Regions from separate parts of the Wukongibacter baidiensis genome, predicted to be linked through region 3. Evidence: riboswitches for the same ligand, from Rfam matches in the RefSeq annotation. Region 3 holds a riboswitch; each other region holds the start of a gene.
What was found. A riboswitch is a leader RNA that binds a small molecule or an ion and turns the genes downstream of it on or off. The one in region 3 is predicted to bind cyclic di-GMP.
Positions count from the first base shown of each region.

Region 1: it holds a riboswitch for cyclic di-GMP, as region 3 does, so the genes downstream of both, R9X47_RS05730 (hypothetical protein) here and R9X47_RS10655 (methyl-accepting chemotaxis protein) in region 3, are expected to answer to the same signal.
Region 2: it holds a riboswitch for cyclic di-GMP, as region 3 does, so the genes downstream of both, R9X47_RS22150 (HD-GYP domain-containing protein) here and R9X47_RS10655 (methyl-accepting chemotaxis protein) in region 3, are expected to answer to the same signal.
Region 4: it holds a riboswitch for cyclic di-GMP, as region 3 does, so the genes downstream of both, R9X47_RS26950 (hypothetical protein) here and R9X47_RS10655 (methyl-accepting chemotaxis protein) in region 3, are expected to answer to the same signal.

Region 1 covers NZ_CP138202.1:1,200,606-1,206,005, forward strand. The annotation lists gene R9X47_RS05725 (sensor histidine kinase) at 1-873, opposite strand, end outside; gene R9X47_RS05730 (hypothetical protein) at 1,349-2,134, opposite strand; cyclic di-GMP riboswitch class I at 2,247-2,334, opposite strand; gene R9X47_RS05735 ([Fe-Fe] hydrogenase large subunit C-terminal domain-containing protein) at 2,731-3,981, shown strand; gene R9X47_RS05740 (hypothetical protein) at 4,187-4,720, opposite strand; gene R9X47_RS05745 (TetR/AcrR family transcriptional regulator) at 5,070-5,400, opposite strand, start outside.
Region 2 covers NZ_CP138202.1:4,894,000-4,899,399, reverse strand. The annotation lists gene R9X47_RS22160 (acetyl-CoA carboxylase biotin carboxylase subunit) at 1-827, opposite strand, end outside; gene accB (acetyl-CoA carboxylase biotin carboxyl carrier protein) at 837-1,283, opposite strand; gene R9X47_RS22150 (HD-GYP domain-containing protein) at 1,494-2,591, opposite strand; cyclic di-GMP riboswitch class I at 2,726-2,810, opposite strand; gene R9X47_RS22145 (cupin domain-containing protein) at 3,021-3,470, opposite strand; gene eutH (ethanolamine utilization protein EutH) at 3,525-4,628, opposite strand; gene eutM (ethanolamine utilization microcompartment protein EutM) at 4,675-4,956, opposite strand; gene R9X47_RS22130 (hypothetical protein) at 5,096-5,400, opposite strand, start outside.
Region 3 covers NZ_CP138202.1:2,352,286-2,357,685, reverse strand. The annotation lists gene R9X47_RS10670 (3-methyl-2-oxobutanoate dehydrogenase subunit VorB) at 1-320, shown strand, start outside; gene R9X47_RS10665 (thiamine pyrophosphate-dependent enzyme) at 320-1,066, shown strand; gene R9X47_RS10660 (2-oxoacid:acceptor oxidoreductase family protein) at 1,068-1,613, shown strand; cyclic di-GMP riboswitch class I at 1,964-2,051, shown strand; gene R9X47_RS10655 (methyl-accepting chemotaxis protein) at 2,376-4,613, shown strand; gene R9X47_RS10650 (hypothetical protein) at 5,016-5,400, shown strand, end outside.
Region 4 covers NZ_CP138202.1:5,889,393-5,894,792, forward strand. The annotation lists gene argH (argininosuccinate lyase) at 1-219, shown strand, start outside; gene R9X47_RS26940 (ROK family protein) at 249-1,112, shown strand; gene R9X47_RS26945 (extracellular solute-binding protein) at 1,137-2,462, shown strand; cyclic di-GMP riboswitch class I at 2,735-2,823, shown strand; gene R9X47_RS26950 (hypothetical protein) at 3,173-3,436, shown strand; gene R9X47_RS26955 (MATE family efflux transporter) at 3,622-4,986, opposite strand; gene R9X47_RS26960 (hypothetical protein) at 5,166-5,400, shown strand, end outside.

The DNA.
Region 1 (5,400 bases), 1.2 Mb from region 3:
TTTAATGATCTTAAAACTCTCATTGTATTCATCAGGTCCTATGACTCCATCAATCATTCCCTCTATAAAGCCATTTATCGAAGTAAGCGGGGTTTTTAAGTCATGGGATACATTGGCTATAAACTCCCGTCGCATGCTTTCAATTTCAGAAAGTTTATTTTTCATATAATTAAATGTAAGTGCCAGTTGCCCAATCTCATCCTGAGAACTAACTACTAAATCCTCTGTCTCTTCACCAGAAGCAATCTTTTTAGCCGCAGCGTCGATTCTTTTAATTGGCCTAGATATTCTTAGGGAGTTAATATAAATGAAAATTCCACTCAATATCATAGCTATAAGTGCCGTAGACCAGATAATTAGATTCATCCTAGTAATATTACTCGTTATTTGATTTACAGGTGAGAAAATTAAAATCGTTCCACTTATTTCTGAATTCACTTTTAATGGTACCCCTAGAAAAACAAGAAAGGTATCCAATTCTTTAGAATAGTGCTTTTTCCTAAAAACTACATTATCATCAAGTATTTTTTTCAAATCATCTATTAGATATCCTTCCATAAATTCATTTGCTTGCTCTAGGCTTTCTGGGTTTTCTAAGCTCTCTTTATTTAATTTTAATAGATAGATGCTTGAATCAGTAATATATCCTAAGGAATTCAAATAGGCTTCTAGTTCCTTTTTAGAAAGATCTTTATTATTAAAGTCATTAACGACCTCTTGAACCTTTATTGCTACAAAGTTAAGTGACTCTTCTTTTTCATTAAAGATATGTACTCTGTAAACTGCCGATAGAATAAGGGACAAAATTGAAATTATGCAAACTATAATAATTAGATTAGTAATCAAAAGCTTATTAAATATACTTTTAAACATTATCTATCCTCCATATTTAACTACGTAGGTTCCGAGTGCATCAAACTCAATAATATTTTACCATATATAGAGAGTTCCTAGTTAAACTTATCAAAATATCTGATGTTTCTTAGGATTTTTGATGTGTATAAATTAAAGTTTTCACTGGAATCTCTATCACTCCATCCCGTTTTTTTGAAAAAATCATTTATTTACCCCACGAAACTACACTTTTCATAGATTTAACATTGTATTAATCTTTAGTTAACATTACTCATGTAGTATATACTTATAAGAAATGCTAATCATAATCCTCTCTTAAAATAGAAAAATCTTTAGCATTACCTCTACAATAGGGCTACTGCTTCCAGGCAGAGCCCATATTATTTTTTAACTCTTTAATTTATAAAAAAGCCCCTTTTAATAGATATTTTTAAGCCACATAAATGTATCTATTAAAAGGGGTTTATATCTGGTATTCAGCATTCTTATTTTACTATAAAAGAGTTCGATCGTTTCCCAAAGCCCTATAAAAAATCCTACAGTCTTCTGATATCTCTGGAGGTATTTTTTTTAAGGCTTCAACACTTGAGAATGTTTTAAGTATGGGCTTGTTTTCTTTGTCATAGACTAAGTGAAAATTATGATATTCCGTAAAAATTTTAGCATATCCAGATGTTGTTGTCTTAGCGAATATTCCCTTATATCCATTCTTCCTTGCTCTATCCATAATCAATTTTATTAGCTTTGCAATAACATATCCTCTGAACTTAGCCAACCTAGAGCCACACATAAATACTTGCACATATTCATTTTTTTCCGCCATGCATCCGGTTTTAAACTGAACTGTATTAAGAAACCTATTGTCAATTTCAGCTAGGAAATCTACAATGTCATTCATAGGTGCTAAACTCCCTTTAAAACTAAAGTTCTTTTTCTCGGGATCAAAATTTTCACTTACAACTACAGCAACTACTCTATTAGTTTTTTTATCCAAAGCAACAAATGATAACTCATGAACAACCAAATCTCTAATACATTTTAAAGCAAATTCGAACATATCTCTTTTGGATAATCCCAAGGCATTTACCATAGGTTCGCTTATTTTTCCTCTGCAACTATCTGTCTCCACAAGGGTTTCAGAAAGACACTCGGCAGCATCTAAAATTAGTTCTTCATCCATAGCGTCTAACAATCTATATTCTAGATTTAGTTGTGATGGAGATTTTAAATTCAGTGTACTATCAGGCATTTCTATTGTTTTTGTAAATCTCTTATCCACTCCAACTCCTCCGCTTCACTAATATTACTAATCCTAGCTCATCATACACTGTAAATTCTATAGAAAAAGACAACTACACAAATGCAGTTGCCTCAATAGCATACTATAATATTTAGGCAACCTGGCAATCATAGGAACTTTTTTCCCTTAGACCCATGGCTTTGCGACCCTGCCTTTCGACAGGTGTGCCACTTTCTAATCATATAATTTTTTATCACATATTGTAATATGATATCATATTTTGTCGTATATATCAATTTGGTTATAACCACTTATATATACTTCTCTATAGAAGCTAATTACGATGTCCCCTTTATCTTTTAAACAAAATTTAGAAAACTTATAAAAATAATAGAATTTTCACATGCTTAAGATTATTAAGTATGTTACAATAATTTATAGGTGCTTTAAAAAAATAAATTTATTAATTATATAAGTTACGAAAAATCTATTACGTTCTGGATATTTAACATCATCATATAGGTTAGCTATCAAGTCTTTGAATGTAAAATATTTATTGTATTGTATATATTTGATTAATTGATAATAGAATATAATGCAAAATATATCTTTCTTACGAAAACGGAGGGTCTATTATGAGCAGTAATTTTCATTCTGTGGTTTTAAAAGATGATATATGTATTGGATGTACTAACTGTATTAGAAAGTGTCCAACTCAGGCTATTAGAGTTAGAAATGGAAAAGCGAGAATAACAGGAGTTAAATGTATCGATTGCGGAGAATGCATAAGAAAATGTCCTGAACACGCCAAAGATAGCGTTTCGGATTCTATTGATAATATAGAACCATATAAATATAAAATTGCTCTACCAGCACCAAGTTTTTATTCCCAATTTGGAAGTAAAAATAAACCTGGTAAAATATTAGCTGCCTTAAAAGCCGTGGGTTTTGATGAAGTGTTTGAAGTAACAAGAGCCGCTGACATCTATACAGAATATACAAAAAAAATAATTGAAACCAGTGATATACAGCCACTACTATCTTCTTCATGTCCAGTTATTGTAAGGCTTATAAGAGTAAGATTTCCTAACTTGATTAATCATATACTCCCTATAGAATCACCTATGGAGATAGCAGCTACTATAGCAAGAAAAGAGGCATGTAAAAAGCTTGGCCTTTCACCTTCTGACATCGGTGTATTTTTTATTAGTCCATGTCCATCTAAGGTAACTAGTGTAAAAAATCCAATAGGCTCAAAGATGTCTTCCGTTGATGGAGTTATATCTTTTAAAGAAATACATCCATTTATAGTTAGAAATCTCGAGTCATCCTTAGAGCCTTTACCTTATTATCTTTCTGGAAAGGGTATTGGTTGGGCTAAGGCTGGTGGAGAGACCTCAGCCCTTGGAATCGAAGACTATATATGTGTTGATGGTATAGAGAATGTGATTAACATTCTAGATGATATAGAGGATGGAAGATTAACTGGAATTAGGTTTGCTGAACTCCTTTCATGTACAAATGGTTGCGTTGGAGGAGTTCTGGCCATTGAAAGTCCATTTATTGCCAAAAATAGAATACGAAGATTATCTGAAAAGCATCTATCTATTCCTCAAAGCCAAGACTACGATTTAAATGACGATGAAATAGCTTTAAATGAAGAAATAACTCCTATAAAGAATAATGTCTTTGGAAGTGATGTTGTTGAGGCCATGAAAAAAATGTCTGAATGTATGAAGATCAAAATGCAATTACCAAAGCTTGACTGCGGCGCTTGTGGCTCTCCATCATGTCAAACCATGGCAGAAGATATAGCACTCGGTCAAACACAGCTTGACGATTGCATGGTTTTATTTAAGAAGAGATTTGAGGAACAGTCTAAATAGGTAAAACTTTATGATAGAGCAAACCATTCTATTATAATAAAGGACATCATTATAGAAAGTACAGGATAACCTGAACATTATCTATAATGATGTCTTTTTAGCTTTTAATTATATAATATATTTTATTATTTCTTACAAATATGAAGCTTCATCTCTTAACTCCTGCACTATTCTCTCTATAACTCTTCTATCACACCGAATTTCCTTATGCAGCATTAATCATCATACCTATTATTGGAAGAAAAATTACACTCGATAAAAGTATTAATTTTTTCATGCTAATAGGATCATTATCTTTCTTCCTCTGTATAACAAAATATGATAAACAAACTACAGCTAACAAAAATTCAATAATATAGGCATTCATTGGAGCAGTTCTATAAAAATCAAAACCAATTGACATAGTATCCGTTCCAAAAATATTGTGTGAAAAACCCGAAAACAAATCGCAAATTTCATGAAAAACTACTAAGCCCAAACTCCAAAGTGCTAAGTTTCTATCTTTATATATGATGTACATAATTATTCCAACTAGAATAGCCATAATAGCCGCTGGAATAATATCATGACTGTAAGTCATTTGCAAACTTGATAATTCAGAAATTCCTAACTTCTGCGTTATCAGATCTAGAGGAATTAGAAGATCCTGTATTTGAACAATAATCAATAATAAGAATAACGGATATTCTTTGTTCTTACTATAGGGAACTAACGCCGTGGTAAAATGTCCTGTTACCATTATCTCTCTCCTTTCTCATCTGTTCTACGAGCTAATAACCAAATTATTGCTGCCAATCCAAAATAAACACCTACAAATAATATCTTATCCATTATAAACACCTACACTTTTTTTAATAAAATACAACATAACAACTACTTTATTCAAATTGATTTCTTCATGCAGATTCAATTTATTTACAATATCTCCCCCCTTTTGTTAGTAATTAATCACTAACTTTATTTTGAAAAAAAAATTATATACCTTGAGTTCATATACCAGAACTTAATTTATACATATCAAAATACTCGATGTTTCTGAGAAGTTTTGATATGTATAAATTAATAGTTCTATTTGAATCTCTATATCATTATTCGATTTTTAATATAAAGTTTAAAATATTTGAAACTACTTGTTTCTTAAGTTCTTCTGTAAGATCTAACTCACCTGTATGATATGCCCTAGCAACTTCAAGTATAGGTACATGAACGAATGCCTCGTAGAGTGCCATTGGCATATTTCGAAAATAACCCTTATCAATATTTTCAATAATATCTTGGTTAACACGTTCTAATCTTTTCCTACCCATTTCATGAATCACTTGATTCATATAGTTTGAATAATTAAATTGCAAATAATACATTAATTCATGACGATGTGTCAGGAAATAATCTAAGTAATTATTCAATGCCTTTATTGTT
Region 2 (5,400 bases), 2.5 Mb from region 3:
AACTCTATGGTTCCTGCACTCACATAGTTAACAGCCTTTGCAGCCCTTACTGCCATTTCACCCATTTCTTCTCTCACGGAATCACTTATTATGGTACAAGGGGCTTCCTCTAATACTTTTTGATTACGTCTTTGAAGAGAACAATCTCTCTCTCCTAGGTGAATGACATTTCCGTGCTCATCGGCTAATATTTGAAATTCAATATGTCTCGGTCCCTCAATATACTTTTCTATATACATTGAATCATCATCAAAGGCCGCTGATGCTTCAGCCTTTGCCATATTGAACATATTAATGAACTCATCTCTTTCATAGACAAGCCTCATACCTCTTCCGCCTCCACCGCTGGCGGCTTTTATCATAACTGGAAATCCAATTTCTTCTGCAATTTTGATAGCATCTTCAGCCTTATTAGTAGCATACTCGGATCCTGGAACAACAGGTACTCCTGCTTCAATCATTGTTCTTCTAGCTTCTGATTTATTACCCATTCTGCTTATATGCTCTTCCCTTGGACCAATTAGCTTGATACCATTTGTTTCACACATATTTGCAAACTTTGTATTTTCAGATAGAAAGCCATATCCAGGATGGATAGCTTCCGCCTTAGTAATTTGAGCAGCACTAATAATATTGTTTATATTTAAATAACTTTTAGACGAAATTGCAGGTCCAATACATATTGCTTCATCGGCTAGGTGAACGTGTAAGGAATCCTTATCCATCTCAGAGTATATGGCAACGGTCTCAACCCCTAACTCCTTACAGGCTCTAATAATTCTTACTGCAATTTCTCCTCTATTTGCAACAAGTATTTTCTTAAACATTATGCTTCGTTACCTCCTGATCTTCATTAATGGCTGACCATATTCCACTATATCTTCATTTTCTACTAGGATTTCTACAACCTCACCATCTACCTCACTTTGAATTTCATTCATTATCTTCATGGCTTCAATAATGCACAGTGCCTGATCCTTCTTAACATGAGCTCCTACCTTTGCAAATGGATCTGCATCTGGACTAGGTGAAGCATAAAAAACTCCAACTATAGGAGATTTTACTATGTATAAATCCTCAGTTTCTACTTCCTTACTTTCATATACTTCCTCTTGTACTGGTCTTTCTATAACTTCTGGCTTTTCCTTTACCTCATAAATTCTGTCTTCCTTAATAACTGACTTTGAGATTTTTATTTTAAAGCTATTCTCTTCTATTTCTACATTTTGTATAGATGTTCTATCAATTGTTAATATCAATTCCTTTATATCTTTAACGTTCATAAATATCCTCCTACACATTTTTAGTGCTTAATATTATTACCTGGTACTAATATATGATGCTATTATTATATCATATAATTCTTATTATTCATAGGATCTTTAAAAATACTTTATATATACATTTTTTTTCTAACAAAAATTTATATAAATAAAAGGTAGAGCAACACTGCTCTACCTTCTTGATATAATTTAACTTTTCAAATATAAAAATTATCTTAATTCACATGTATCTTCAACGAATTTAGTAAGCTCCTTCATTAGATCTATAACCTTATCATCGGGATGCAGACTTCCTTCTTTATTGAATACAAGCCTGATTTTAGGTCTTGTTGGATTATCCTTATTATTATCTACTACTATTCCCTTCTCACCAGTATTTAGAATTACACCTGTCCCTTGAGGAAATATTGCAATATTATTTATAAAATGTTTATATATTTCTAGATCTAATTTTACCGTTGTCTCTGCTGACAAAAGCTCTAGTGCCTTATAGGTTTGCATTCTTTCTCTATGGGCTCTATCAGAGGTCAATGCTTCAAACATATCACATATCGATGCTATTCTAATAAATTTATTAAGTTTGCGCCCTTCTACTCCTAAAGGATATCCACTTCCATCTAACCTCTCATGATGCATTAGTATTATTGCCTTTACTATAGCGGAAATATTCATATTCTCTTTAACCATTCCATATCCATATACGGTATGTTTTTTGATAGTTTCATACTCTTCATCTGACAATTTCCCAGGTTTATTTATTATTTCAGAAGGGATATGGGAGTATCCTATATCATGCATTAGACCTGCTATGCCTAGATCTATCAACTGATTTTCATTAAGTCCCATGGCTCTTCCAGTCATTATTGACAATACCGCAACGTTAACACTATGATTATAAGTTGCTAAATCAGTACTCATTATTTCTACCATATTGAATAAACTACCGCTATTCTTCCTTAAATTATTCATAATCTGATTTATAATACCCTTTACATCAGTATATGACTCATCGGAAACATAAGCATTTTTATTCTTTTCATGCTTTTTAGGGGTCATTGTATTGAATAAATTTTTAATTTTTTCAATGGCTTGAATCTTAACTTCAGGATCAATGGCATCTTCAATCTCAATTCCAGCCGATATTTCATCATCAATGTAAACTGCCGGTATATTTTTTTTAAGTAGATTTTTTATATAGCCACCGGTTAATTTTACTCCTCTATGTAATAAAATATTTCCATCTGAATCATATACTTGTTTTCCTAATTCCATTCCAACTTTTAAATGCTTTGACGATACAATTCTCATAAAATCACCTTAATCCATGCTTATTTTATAATTAAAGGCATCTATGATTGATTTCATAGATGCCTCTTGTAATCTAACAATTAATGAGTTATATCATAATTACTTAATCTAAGACTCATTTATGCTAATTTCCATTGGGCAGTCTGTCAATCATAGGGTTACCCCCTTAGACACATAACTTTGCGTCCCTATCTTTCGATAGGTTTGCCATTATCGTGGTAATCATTATTAAGTTTTATATATACTACATACTATTTTAAATCACTATTTACTAAGATTTATATTACTACATATTTACGGTATTTTCAACATGTATTTAGGCCTATAAGATTAACCTGAATTAATTTATTTTTGTACTATATTAGAAGTTTCTCCTTTCAAAAAAAAAGATACCATATTCATAATAAACACGGTATCCTCACAAACTAATTACTGTTCCTGCCAGTTGGCTGGATAAACTACATAGATAAATCTACAAAAATCAGGTGTACTAAATTTAATAGCTGTATTTTTAGGAATTAGTAGTATATCGCCCTTTTTACCAACAACTTTTCTATCTCCTATTATTATTTCCAAGGTTCCATCTATAACGTAATCTATCTCATCATACTTAAGTGTCCAGTCAAAGGATGATTCCTTCATTTCCATTACTCCACATCCGAGTCTTGGACTTTCCTCTAATGATAATACATCCTTTAGATATACTTCATCTCCCTCTTTACCCGTATCAAACTTTTCGGGCTTTACTGTATCTGTCTTTATTGAAATAACTCCGCTTTCATCTACGTGCTTAACAAACTCGTCTTGTTTCTGATTTATATGTTCTGAGATAACTCTCTTGATTATTTCTTCTAGAATTTCCTTATTCATCTCGCTCATTAGTATTGATCCCCCTCCTTTACAGCTAATATCCATGTCCATAGAATTTTAATTCTATTTTGCATGACTTTCTGATGTATTTTTTAGTGACTTATTAGCTATAAATATTGCCAAAACTACTGCTGTAACACCTGCAATTAACTTACCAACAACCATTGGGAATATCATATCCTTTGCAACACCTGCAGTAAAACCAAGGTGATCTCCAAATACAAATGAAGCACTTACTGCAAAGGCAACATTAATGATCTTTCCTCTGTCATCCATATCCTTCATCAAACCAAACATAGGTATATTATTTGCTAAGGATGCAACCATACCTGCAGCTGCAACATCCCCCATACCTAGCAATCTACCCATTTTAAGTAGGGGCTTTTTAAATACCTTTGTAATAAAATGCACCATTGGGAATGCTCCTGCCAACATTAGTGCTATAGAACCTACGATCTCTATACCGTCGGAAACTGGAGCCATACCTGGTATTACAACTATTCCCGTTAAGGTTTCAATAATAATTGCAGCTAAACCGATAGTAATTACAGCAACAACACCTTTACCGAATACAGTAAATCCCTTTATCATCTTTTCAGGTATTTTCCATAATCCAAATGCTAATAACAATGAAACTATGATGATTGGTACCAGATTACTAAATATCATTGATAGTTCGAATCCAGCTGCGATTCCGCCTGCTAAACATCCAATAGGAATAGTTATTAAACCTGCCAATATACCAGTTGCTAAGAATCGGTGATCTTCTTTTTTGATTATTCCAAGGGCTACAGGAATTGTAAAAACAATAGTTGGCCCCATCATACCACCCAGTATTAAACCTGCAAAAAGTCCTGCTTCACGGCTTTGTGCCAATTCCATAGCTAAGGGATATCCACCCATATCGTTTGCTAAAAGAGTTGTTGCAAACATTGCTGGGTCAGCTCCTAAAGCCGTATAAAGAGGTACTACAACTGGTTTCAATATATTTGCAAGTACCGGTGCTAAAGATACAACCCCTACCATTGCAACTGCAAGGGAACCCATTGCCATGATACCTTCATCAAACTGCTCACCTAAACCATACTTGTTTCCTAATATTTTATCAATGGCACCAAGAGCCATAAAAAATACCATAATATAGACAATAATTTCATTAATGCTCATAAATTCTCCCCCTTAATTCAATTATTTTTTTACTAATAACTTATCTTTACTCGCTTTTCGGTAAGACTCCCTCAACTTCCATATGAGGCCGTGGAATAACATGTATAGATACTAATTCTCCTACTCTGTCGGCCGCTGCTGCACCAGCATCTGTTGCCGCTTTTACTGCTCCTACATCGCCTCTTACCATTACTGTTACATAGCCTCCACCTATCTGTTCTTTTCCTACTAAGGTAACATTTGCTGCCTTAACCATTGCATCAGCTGCCTCTATAGCACCTACCAATCCCTTCGTTTCTATCATTCCCAATGCCTTCATAACTGCCATATATATCTCCTCCTTAATTATTTGAGCAAATTGCATAATTACCATCTAAAAAAAACTACTACTACATATAGTCTTAAAGGCCTTCGATCTTTACCACATTTATTATGCAATTGTGCCAAGTCAGAATTATGCAATTCAATTATTCATTAATTCTCTTTAAAACCTTTGAAGTCACTTCTTTAATCTCATCTACATCAGAAATGTTAAATTCATCTGCCAGTAGATTTGTGATGATCTTTATTATCTTTAACTCTTTTTCATCCTGTTTGTCATCATCTAGATTACTAACCTCATCACACTTTTGAGGTTCATTTGTTTTAGCTTCTTCACGCTCTCCATAAACGATGACAATTCCCTTATTTCTAAGAATATCTTTAGCTCCCGGAGCTATAATCGTTGAACTATCGACATAAAACTTATCTTCACCCTCTATTAGAAAGTCAT
Region 3 (5,400 bases):
ACTTAGTATTATGTGCATACGGTACTACTTCAAGAATAGTTAAGAATGCTATTGAATTACTAAAGGCTGAAGGAATAAATGCAGGTTTAATAAGACCTATAACTTTATGGCCATTCCCACATAAGGCATTTGATGAAATACCTGAAAGCGCAAAGGGTATCTTAACAGTTGAAATGAGCTGTGGACAAATGCTTGACGACGTAAAGATTGCTAACAACGGTAGATTACCAGTAGGCTTCTACGGTAGAGTTGGTGGAATGATTCCATCTCCACAAGAAATCGTTGATAAGGCTAAAGAAATGTTAGGGGGTGCTAAGTAATGGCTGTTGTATTCAAAAGAACAGAAGGGTTAACTGAAACTCCTTTCCATTATTGCCCTGGATGTACTCATGGAGTTGTCCACAGACTAGTTGGAGAGGTATTAGAAGAGCTTGGAGTATTAGGAAAGTCAATTGGTGTTGCACCTGTTGGATGTTCAGTTTTAGCATATGATTACTTTAATTGTGATATGCATGAAGCTGCTCATGGTCGTGCACCTGCAGTTGGAACTGGTATAAAGAGAGTACATCCTGATAGCGTTGTATTTACTTACCAAGGAGACGGTGACTTAGCGTCTATAGGTACTGCTGAAATAATTCATGCGGCACATAGAAGTGAAAACATGACTACAATATTCGTAAATAATGCAATATATGGTATGACAGGTGGACAAATGGCTCCAACTACATTACCAGGACAAAAAGCTACAACTTCACCTTATGGTAGAGATACTAAAACTACAGGTATGCCTCTTAAGGTATCTGAAATGCTTGCAACTATTCCAGGTGCTACTTTCGTAGAAAGAACATCTGTGCATAATGCAGCAAACATAAGAAAGACTAAGAAAGCTATAAAGAAAGCCTTTGAGCATCAATTAGCTGGTAAAGGTTTCTCAATAGTAGAAATATTATCTACATGCCCTACTAACTGGGGATTAACTCCAGTAGAATCTCTTAAGTGGTTAGAAGATAACATGATTCCATACTATCCACTTGGAAATTTCCGTACCCCAGAGGAGGCTGAGTAATATGACAACTGAAAGAGTGATTTGTGCAGGATTCGGTGGCCAGGGAGTTATGTCGATGGGACAGTTACTTTCATATGCTGGAATGATTGAAGAAAAGCATGTATCATGGTTACCTTCTTATGGACCTGAAATGCGTGGAGGTACAGCTAACTGTAACGTAACTGTATCAGATACTCCAATAGGTTCTCCAATCATAGCTCATAATGCTACAGCAGCTATAGTTATGAATCTACCATCATTAATAAAATTCGAATCAGAATTACAAGCTGATGGAATGGTTCTAATAAATAGCTCACTAATAGATAGAAAACCTGAAAGACAAGATGTAAAGGCTTACTGTATCCCAGCTAATGAAATAGCTGTGGAAATTGGTAACAGTAAAGTTGCTAATATGGTAATGCTAGGAGCATACTTAGAACTTACAAAGGTTGTTAAGGTTGAAACTGTTATAGAAGCTTTAAGAAAGGTATTTGGACCTTCTAAAGAGCACTTAATTCCATTAAACCAAGAGGCCCTTCAAAGAGGAGCAGAAGCTGTAAAAGCATAATAATATTAAGATTTGACTTTAAAGCAGGCATATATTGCCTGCTTTTTGCGTTGTAAAATGAATATTATGTAGAATTATAGCTGCTAAACATCAAGACTATAGAATAGTTTCTGGGAAGTGGTACTTTAAACCTAGGGATTAGGACTTTAGACCTAATTTTTCTGAAAGGTATGTAATCGTGGTTATCCAGAAGGAAAAAAAGAGTATGTGTCGAAATTTTAATATAGTATCATATTTATGGCCATTTATATGTTTTTTTAGAAAATGACGTCAAGTATCGAAAAATATGGTATAATTTTAAGGGAAATAGTAATACAAAAGTTCATTGATAATAAAAAAAAAATCAAGAGATTTGAGAAGGGCACATCTATCGAAAGATAGGGTCGCAAAGCTATGGGTCTAAGGAATAATACGTTCTATGATCGCCAGGTTGCCAAAATATATATTTGATATAGTTGTGATAAAAATTTTACATGACACTATATGAATATCAAGGCATCCGTTTTATTATGGATGCCTTAATTTATATAAAAAAGTCTTTAATGGCGATTTTCAAAGTAGACTTTGTTGAAATACACAACAGAAATTATAATTTGTAAGGGATTTATAATTTCCTATGTGTTAAAAAAATAGATTGCCTGTATAGGCACGCTAAGGGGCAACTCTAGGCTCTAAAGTGAAAATATAATATGGGATTGGGACGCAGAGTTACATGTAGTAGATGGTATTATTATGTTTATAAGTTATGGAGGTAGGTGGAACATGCTAAAGAAGATGAAGGCAAAAAAGAAGCTAAGCCTAAAGAAGGTAAACTTCAAGAAAAAGCCGAAGAAAACGAAAACTGAAAAGAAAGTGACACCAGAAAAGAAGATGAACTTTAGCAAAAAATCGAAGAAAGTGAAAAACAACAATCTAAGTATCAAGGCAAAACTAATGATATTTTCCTTGATTCTAAGTGTAGTTCCAATCTTAATAGTTGGAGGATTTTCCTACACTCGCTTCCACAGCACAATAGAAAAAAAGGTAGGTGGGCTTACGGAGCAACTATCAACACAAAATGCACTCATACTAGATTCAAAGCTAGAAGATATCGAAAAGGCAGCAATGCTTGTAAAATCAGATCGAGAGCTTCAAAAGGTTTTAGCCACAAGAAACTATGCTAATCAACATGAAAAGTTAAAAGATACAAAAAAAGTAGAGCAGGTACTATGGAATGTAATCCTATCAACTCCAGATATAAGATCGATAACTGTTCTTAGACTTAACGGAGAGGTAATAAGTGCTGGAAACAATAAGGATGTAGCAGAGTTTTTAAAGGATGGAAAATTTACTAAGACTGATTTATTCAAAGATGTGAGCAATTCAAAAAATCAAGTTTTCTGGACACCTGGTTTATTAGGGCATTACGACAAGATACATGCCATGAGAGAGGTTTCAGATTACTATAACATTAGAGCAGGGATTGTAATCCTAGAAATCGAGACAAAAACCGTTGAAAAATTATTTAGTAATATAAATATGGGTGAAGGATCAGAACTATTAATAGCTGGCAAAGATGGAACTATCATCTATGGTGAAGAAGGCGTAGCAGAAGAAAAGGCAGAACCAGCTGCTGAAGGTGAAGAGGCAAAAGAAGCTGCCGAGGAATCAAGCGAAACACAAACAAAGGTTGTGGATGAAGAAGATGCAGAAATGAATAATATCTTCACAGCTAATATACCTGAAGATTCACAATCTGGATCATTTCTTCAAGATGATGGACTAGTGGCATATAGTAAATGTGCGAATGGATGGACGATCCTATCGGTTATCCCAATGAAGTCACTAATGGGTGATGTAAATCAAGTAGGTCAAATGACTATAACTATCGCTATTGTATGTGTTATAGTATCAGTACTTCTATCCATATACATAACATTTAGCATAACAAATCCTCTTAAGAAAATAATGGGACTTATGACTAAAGTTCAAGAAGGAGATTTAACAGTTAAATCAGACCTTGTTGGAAAGAATGAAATTGGAAGGCTATCTACTGGATTTAATCACATGATAGATAGCATGAGAAACCTAATAAAAGATACCAACGCAACCTTTAAGTCTGTTGAGAACAGTACAAAGAATGTGGACGATATTGCAGAGCAATACACAATGGTATCTGAACAAGTAGCTGTATCAGTTGGAGAAATTGCCAACGGAGCTTCAGAGCAGGCTAGAAGCGCTGAGGATGCTACAAATACAATGAGCCAGCTGTCAAACAGAATAGACAATATGGTTCATAGTATAAAGGTAGTACATGAGGCAACAGATAAGACTAAAGAAATAAGCAATAACGCTACAAATACAGTTAAGAGCCTTTATGAAAAAACTGAAGAATATGCTCAGATATCTGGAGCAACTAAAGAAACCATTACACAGCTGAAGGACAGCGTGTCCGAAATAATCAACATAGTTGACCTTATAAAGAGCATAAGTGATCAGACAAATCTTTTGGCACTAAATGCAGCCATCGAAGCAGCAAGATCAGGAGAGGCTGGTAAGGGCTTTGCCGTTGTTGCCGATGAAATAAGAAAACTAGCTGAGCAATCAAAGGATGCAACAAATAAAATAACTGACTTAGCAAATGAAATAAACACAGACGTTACAAGCACTGTTCAATCAGTTGAAGCAGGAGAAAAGATTTTCGGAGAGCAGCACCTTGCAGTATTCGACACAGATTCAGCCTTCAAGAATATCATAGACTCCGTTGAATCCATTGTTCAGGAAGTAAATGAAGTAGGTAAAGCAGTAGAAGACATAACAGAGTACAAAAATATGACCATAGATGCAGTGGAAAGCATAGCCGCAGTTACAGAGGAGTCAGCAGCAGGAACAGAAGAAGTTATGGCTTCAACTCAGCAACAAGCAAGCTCCTCACAACAACTAAGGGATATATCAAAAGAACTGATTGACTTAGTAGAAAGCTTAAACCAATCAATGGATAGATTTAAAGTAGATGAATAAAATAAATTAAATTGAAAACCTATTAAGACAAGAAAGCACTAGCCTTTCTTGTCTTTTTCTTTTCTAAGATAAAAAAATTGTGGCAGATAACATAAATTGCTAAAGAAGTTGAAAATGTGACTCGGGGACGGACCCATCTGACACGCGCTCCCCAGTGTGTCCGTGGGCCTGTCCCCGTGTCACGTTTTCCAAACTCTAACGAAAAAACTAGCATCTCAAAAACTATTAATTGAAAATAAAAAAAAATCGGGAAATAATACTGGAAATAAAGGTAAAATACAACAAATGTTGAATACTATATTTACTCATCAAAGGAATGGACTAAAATATTAATTATGTAAGAATTTTCCAAAATACAGACATAAAAATAGCTTTACAGAATAAAATAGAGTTGGTGATGATATGGAATTTAAAGACTATAAAGAAAACATCAAAGATCGACTTTCCAGGTATTTTAATATAGAAGAAAAATATACATATAGTAATAAGGAATTCGATCTCTTTGCCGTTTCAAATGTAAGAAATGAGAAATACATGGCTAGCAAAAAACTAACCATATACGCATTTGAAAATGATCAATATTGCTTCATGAAGCATTTCAAAGAACTAAGCAAAGATGATCTTGAAGAAATTATAAAGATTTTAAAAGATAGCATTATGGATTATGTCGATCCACATCATGAACATATGTCGAGTACAATAACAGGGATATTGGTAGTAGATGAACTGAAGGAAGATAATTTGATAAAAAGCATTCAAAAATTTAAATATCAAAAGAGCTTTGCAT
Region 4 (5,400 bases), 2.8 Mb from region 3:
GACATTGATAAAAATACCATAAAAACCGCATTAGATCCTGTTAACTTTGTGAAGATAAGGGACAAAACAGGAGGCCCAGCACCAAAGGAAACAAAGAGAATGTATGAGAGAAGAGTAGAAGTATTTAAAGAAGATTTAGCTGCATATAAGGATTATTGTAAAAAGCTAAGCACGATAAAGGATATCCTAGAAGAAAATGTTGATAAGTATATCGATTAACATACGTTCTTTTCGATGGGGGGGATACAATGGGATGTTCAGTAGGAATTGATATTGGTGGTACAAATATAAAATATGTTCTTATGAATAGTAAAAGAGAACTCATTCATAGTGATTTGATAAAAACCGATGACTACATGAAAAATGTATTTGAAATAATAGATCTGTGCCTACAAAAGGCGGAGAATAATATAAGTAAAATAGGTATTGGTATACCTGGAACAGTAGATCATAACAATGGAATCATTATTGATTCACCTGCACTAAATTGTAGTGACGTTAATATTAAAGAGATAATAAACAGCAGATATGACATTACTGTGGAGCTAGATAATGATGTGAACTGCTGGGCCCTTGCTGAGCTTGAAATAGGGGCATGTAAGAATAATAATAACTTTGTGATGATTACCTTAGGTACAGGCATAGGATCATCGGTTATAATATCTCGAGAAATATACAGAGGATATCAAAATCTTGCCGGTGAAATTGGTTATTTCACACTTGATAAAGAAGCATACAATAGTCAAAACTCAAACTTACAATTTGGCTATTTTGAAAAAATAGCTTCTCCATTAGGAATAGAGAGTAGATATTTTGAAGACTTTGGAGAGAAAAAGACGGCTAAGGAGATCATAGAGCTTTATGCGAGGGGAGAGAAAAGCGCTAAATTAATTGTTGAAAATGCCTTTGACTATATTGGCCTAGGCATAAATAATATCATCTGCTTGTTGTCGCCGGAGAAAATTATAATAGGAGGTGGGATGTCAAAAGCGGGAAGCCTATTAACGAAAGCTCTTAAGGATAGGGTAGAGAAAATATGCCCTTATCCGAGAATTATTGAAATCAGTAAGACCGGCCAATATGGTGGGGCGATAGGCAGTACATTATTATAAAGAGAATGAGGGGGAGAAACAAATATGTCTAAAAAAATAATTTCATTACTTTTAGTATTAATGATGGTATCTAGTCTATTTGTAGGATGTGGAAGCAAGAGCACTAATGAGCAAAGTGCAGGAAGTGAAGTGGAAACTAATGAGCAAGCTAATGAAAAAGAAGTTGTAGAGATCGAATACTGGCAATACTTCTATGAGACAAAGATAAAACTAATGGATGAATTAATTGCAGAATTTGAAGCTAAGAACCCAGGTATAAAGGTTGTTCATAAACATTTCCCGTATGATTCTTATCAACAAAAGGTAGCAGCAGCTATTGCAACAAACACAGGCCCAGATATTATAAACCTCTATTATGGTTGGGTTCCTAAGTATGTAAAGTCCGGTGTACTTCAAGAACTACCTCAAGATGTATTTTCTCATGACATGATTGAAAATGATTTTGCAAAAATGGTAAGCATAAATAAGATTGATAATAAGTACTACACAATACCTATAGCTGTAAGAACTCTAGCATTATTCTGGAACAAGGATTTAGTAGCTAAGGGTGGCTTTGATTCAGAAAATATACCAACCGATTTTGATAAGCTTTTAGATATGGCAGAAAAATTAACAATAAGAGAAAACGGTGAGTATGTTCAGGAAGGACTAACCTTCCATCCAGAAGGACAGCTTCATCATGTATTTAGACCATTGTTACTTGAATTATTTGGGCAATCACCACTTTCTCAGGATAACAGAAAGGTTCAATGGAATGGTTCAGAAAACGGTTATAAAGCATTCGAATACTTGATGGATATGGCTACTAAAAGAAAAGTTGGGGAACCAGATTTTATGACGGATGACGTTACAGCATTCTTAAGTGGGAAGGCAGCATTCCATATCGACGGTTCCTACAGGCTTGGTACCTTAGCTAAGAAAGCTGAAGGTTTAAACTGGGGAGTTACCGAAATACCTTCACTTAATGGAAAGCAGTTAACGGCTGGTTCATTCTGGACAAATGGAATTACAAAAAATGCAACGGATAAAAAATTAGAGGCATCTGTTAAATTCCTTCAGTACCTAAGTTCAGCGGAAGTAATGAAGAGGTGGACAGAAGAAATTGGTGAAATAGGAGCTAGAGTTGAGTTTGCTGAGAATGAAGAGTTATTGTCAAATAAAAATATAGCACCATTTATAAAGCAGTTACCTAATTCAACAGCATACTTCTATGTAGACGAAAGTGCAGACAGAAAAGCACTTATCGATGCAATAGATAGAGTTTTAATTGAAGGAATGGATCCTAGAGAATCGCTTGATATAGCAGTTGAAGAGGTACAAAAAATATTGGATGATTATTGGAACAACTAGAACTAGAATTAAGATAGTGGAGCCATTGTGCTCTGCTATTTTTATGTTTCTAAGAAAATACACGTATAAGTTTATATTCGTTAAAGAAGAAATAAGAGGAAACTCATGAACTAACCTTAAATTAGTAGGATACTGACCCGAATACCATATACATAGTGTTATACTCCAAAATTATACATATTGCTTTAAATATATAAAGAAATTAACTGTTGCAATTGCATAGAACTACAGAATATGATATAATATAACATGAAATAGTATAAAATACAAAATTTAGCAAATGGCACACTTGTCGAAAGGCAGGGTCGCAAAGCTATGGGTCTAAGGGAAGGATTATTCCTACGATTGCCAGGTTGCCTGAATACTTTACTTATGACAGATAGGCAACTACATTATAATGTAGTTGCTTTTTTTATAACACATAGGAAATTATAAACCCTTTTAGGCTGTAGATAGGTATAATTTCCGTGATGTGTTTCAACAAAGTCAACCGTGAGAATATTTATAAAAGACTTTGTTCAAATAGGGTTTATCTAGAAAAGTATCAAATTGTCAAGAAGCTTACTAACAATAAGATACTATTTTTTCAAAAAGCAATATGGAGTCTCTAACCCTATTGTGTCTATGTTAGTAAAATGGTTTCCGGAAAAGAGTATAATATCCTAGTTATAGATCTGTGACTTTCACAAAAAAGAAATGGAGGTACAGAAATGTATAAAATAGATATTGATTCAGAGAAGATGGAGTTGAAAGTAACTATTTCAGGAACATTTAAAAATGAAGATTTATCAGAACTTTTCGATAGTCTAGAAAAACATATCGAGAAAATTGATCTTAGAAAATATACTTTGATTTTTGATGCTAAAGATCATGAGCCTGCATCATCAAATTCGATGCCCCTACAAGTAAAAGCCCTTAAGCTCCTTACTTTGAATAGGGATTTGCTTAATATATTTACTGCATGTGAAGTATAATAATATTGGCAATAATACATAGGGATATTAGGTCGAAGCAACAGCAAAGAGATTTACTTTTGCCATCGGCTTAAGAGCTTCAAATAAGTTTTATGCTATATGATTTAGATAATTCCTCCCCCATAACATATAAAAAAGCCAAAGACTCAAAGGGAACCCAAACCTTTGAGTCTTTGGCTTTTTTGCTAGACCTCGATGTTAATCCACTTTCTTGACTTGAATCTATAATAAAATAGTATTGCAGGAATCAAAAATGCCAGATTAGAAGTAATAAATACCCCGATGATTCCTAAGTTAGTAAACTTAACTAAAAGGTATGTTAGTGGGACAAATATTCCCCAGACTCTAAAGATGGTTATATACATTACCATCTTTGTATCACCAGCGCCCCTCAGGGCTGCAGAATAGATAATCATAGCGGCTAGTACACATTGTTGTACTGCGGCTATTCTCATTGGAATAATAGCTGTATTTATAGTAGTTATATCACTAACGAATATACTAACCAACGCTCTAGGAAAGGTAAAAAATATCATTCCTAAAGATAATCCCATGAGTGATCCTAATAATGCTGCCATATTTCCACTCTTAACAGCCATTTCTTCTTCTTTGGCTCCTAAATTTTGACCAACTAGTGTAGTGGCTGCTATAGAAATACCAAAGGCAGGCATGAAAGAAATAGACTCTATTCTTATTATCATGTTAAAGATTGCATGACTTACTTCTCCTAGGGAAACTATAATAAAATTTAAGGCTATAAACGAAGTTTGCATAAAAAACTGTTCTACAGCAGCAGACCAGCCTATTCTAGCAATTCTATTAACCATTTTGATCTTAAGTCTTAAATCATGAACTCTTAGTCTGATTTTTCTTTTACCACCAAAGGTTATTATCAATAAAAAAATGGCACCTAAAGCTCTAGACAATGTAGTTGATAGTGCTGCACCTGCTATACCCATTTCAGGAAATATACCTACACCATAAATTAGAAGCCAGTTACCTAATATGTTAAGTAGATTTACAGCACCATTAACATACATGGGAGTTTTAGTATCACCTGCACCTCTTAATGCACTTGATATAGAGAATGTAATAAGCATAAAAAATTGACTATATATAACTATCCTTAAATAATCAATTCCAAGGTTTATTACATTGCTATTTGCCGGAAATAATCTTATGAATTTTTCATGAAAAATAACCATTATTGAAACTAAGAAGATTCCAACAAAGGTATTTAGTAATAGAGATTGTCCTGCTCCCTCGTTGGCTTCATTATATTCCCGTGCACCTATATGCCTAGCAACTATGGCTGTGGTTCCAGCATTGAAGGCTGAAAATATAAAGATTATAGGAAAGATTATCTGGTTAGCAAGGGACATAGCTGAGATACCAGCAGCTTCCAGATACCTTCCAATCATCACTGTATCGGCGATACCAACTAAAGTAGTTAAAAGCATTTCTATCATTGAGGGAATGGCTAAAGATGAAATCCGCTTCAAAATATAAACTCTGTCTTTTTCAAAAAATCTTGCAACAATACGTCTCATATGACCTCCTACAAAATAAACTATATAAGAACAAAGTATACCATGTATTATGAGTAGTTACAACTTTTAAATCGACTCTGGCATATGAAATTTTAGATATACAAATTCATTATATATAGAATACTTAGTGGTTCTAGTGGTTAAACTCTAAGGTATAGAAAAATCTAGGAGGTAGCAAATTGTCACATAAACAAGAAAATATTAAGTTATTACTATTAGAAGTCAAGAGATTAAGGCAGTTAATAAAGATAAGAGATGCAGAAAATACATTGAGAGAATTATATGAAATAGAAGAGGAAACCAAAACTAAATTAGAAAAGGTTAAGTCATTGGAGGAAAAAGCATTAAACGAAGTAGTTGATCAATTAGATATACTTGAAGAAATAGATATTGAAATCAGTCGTGAAAAACATG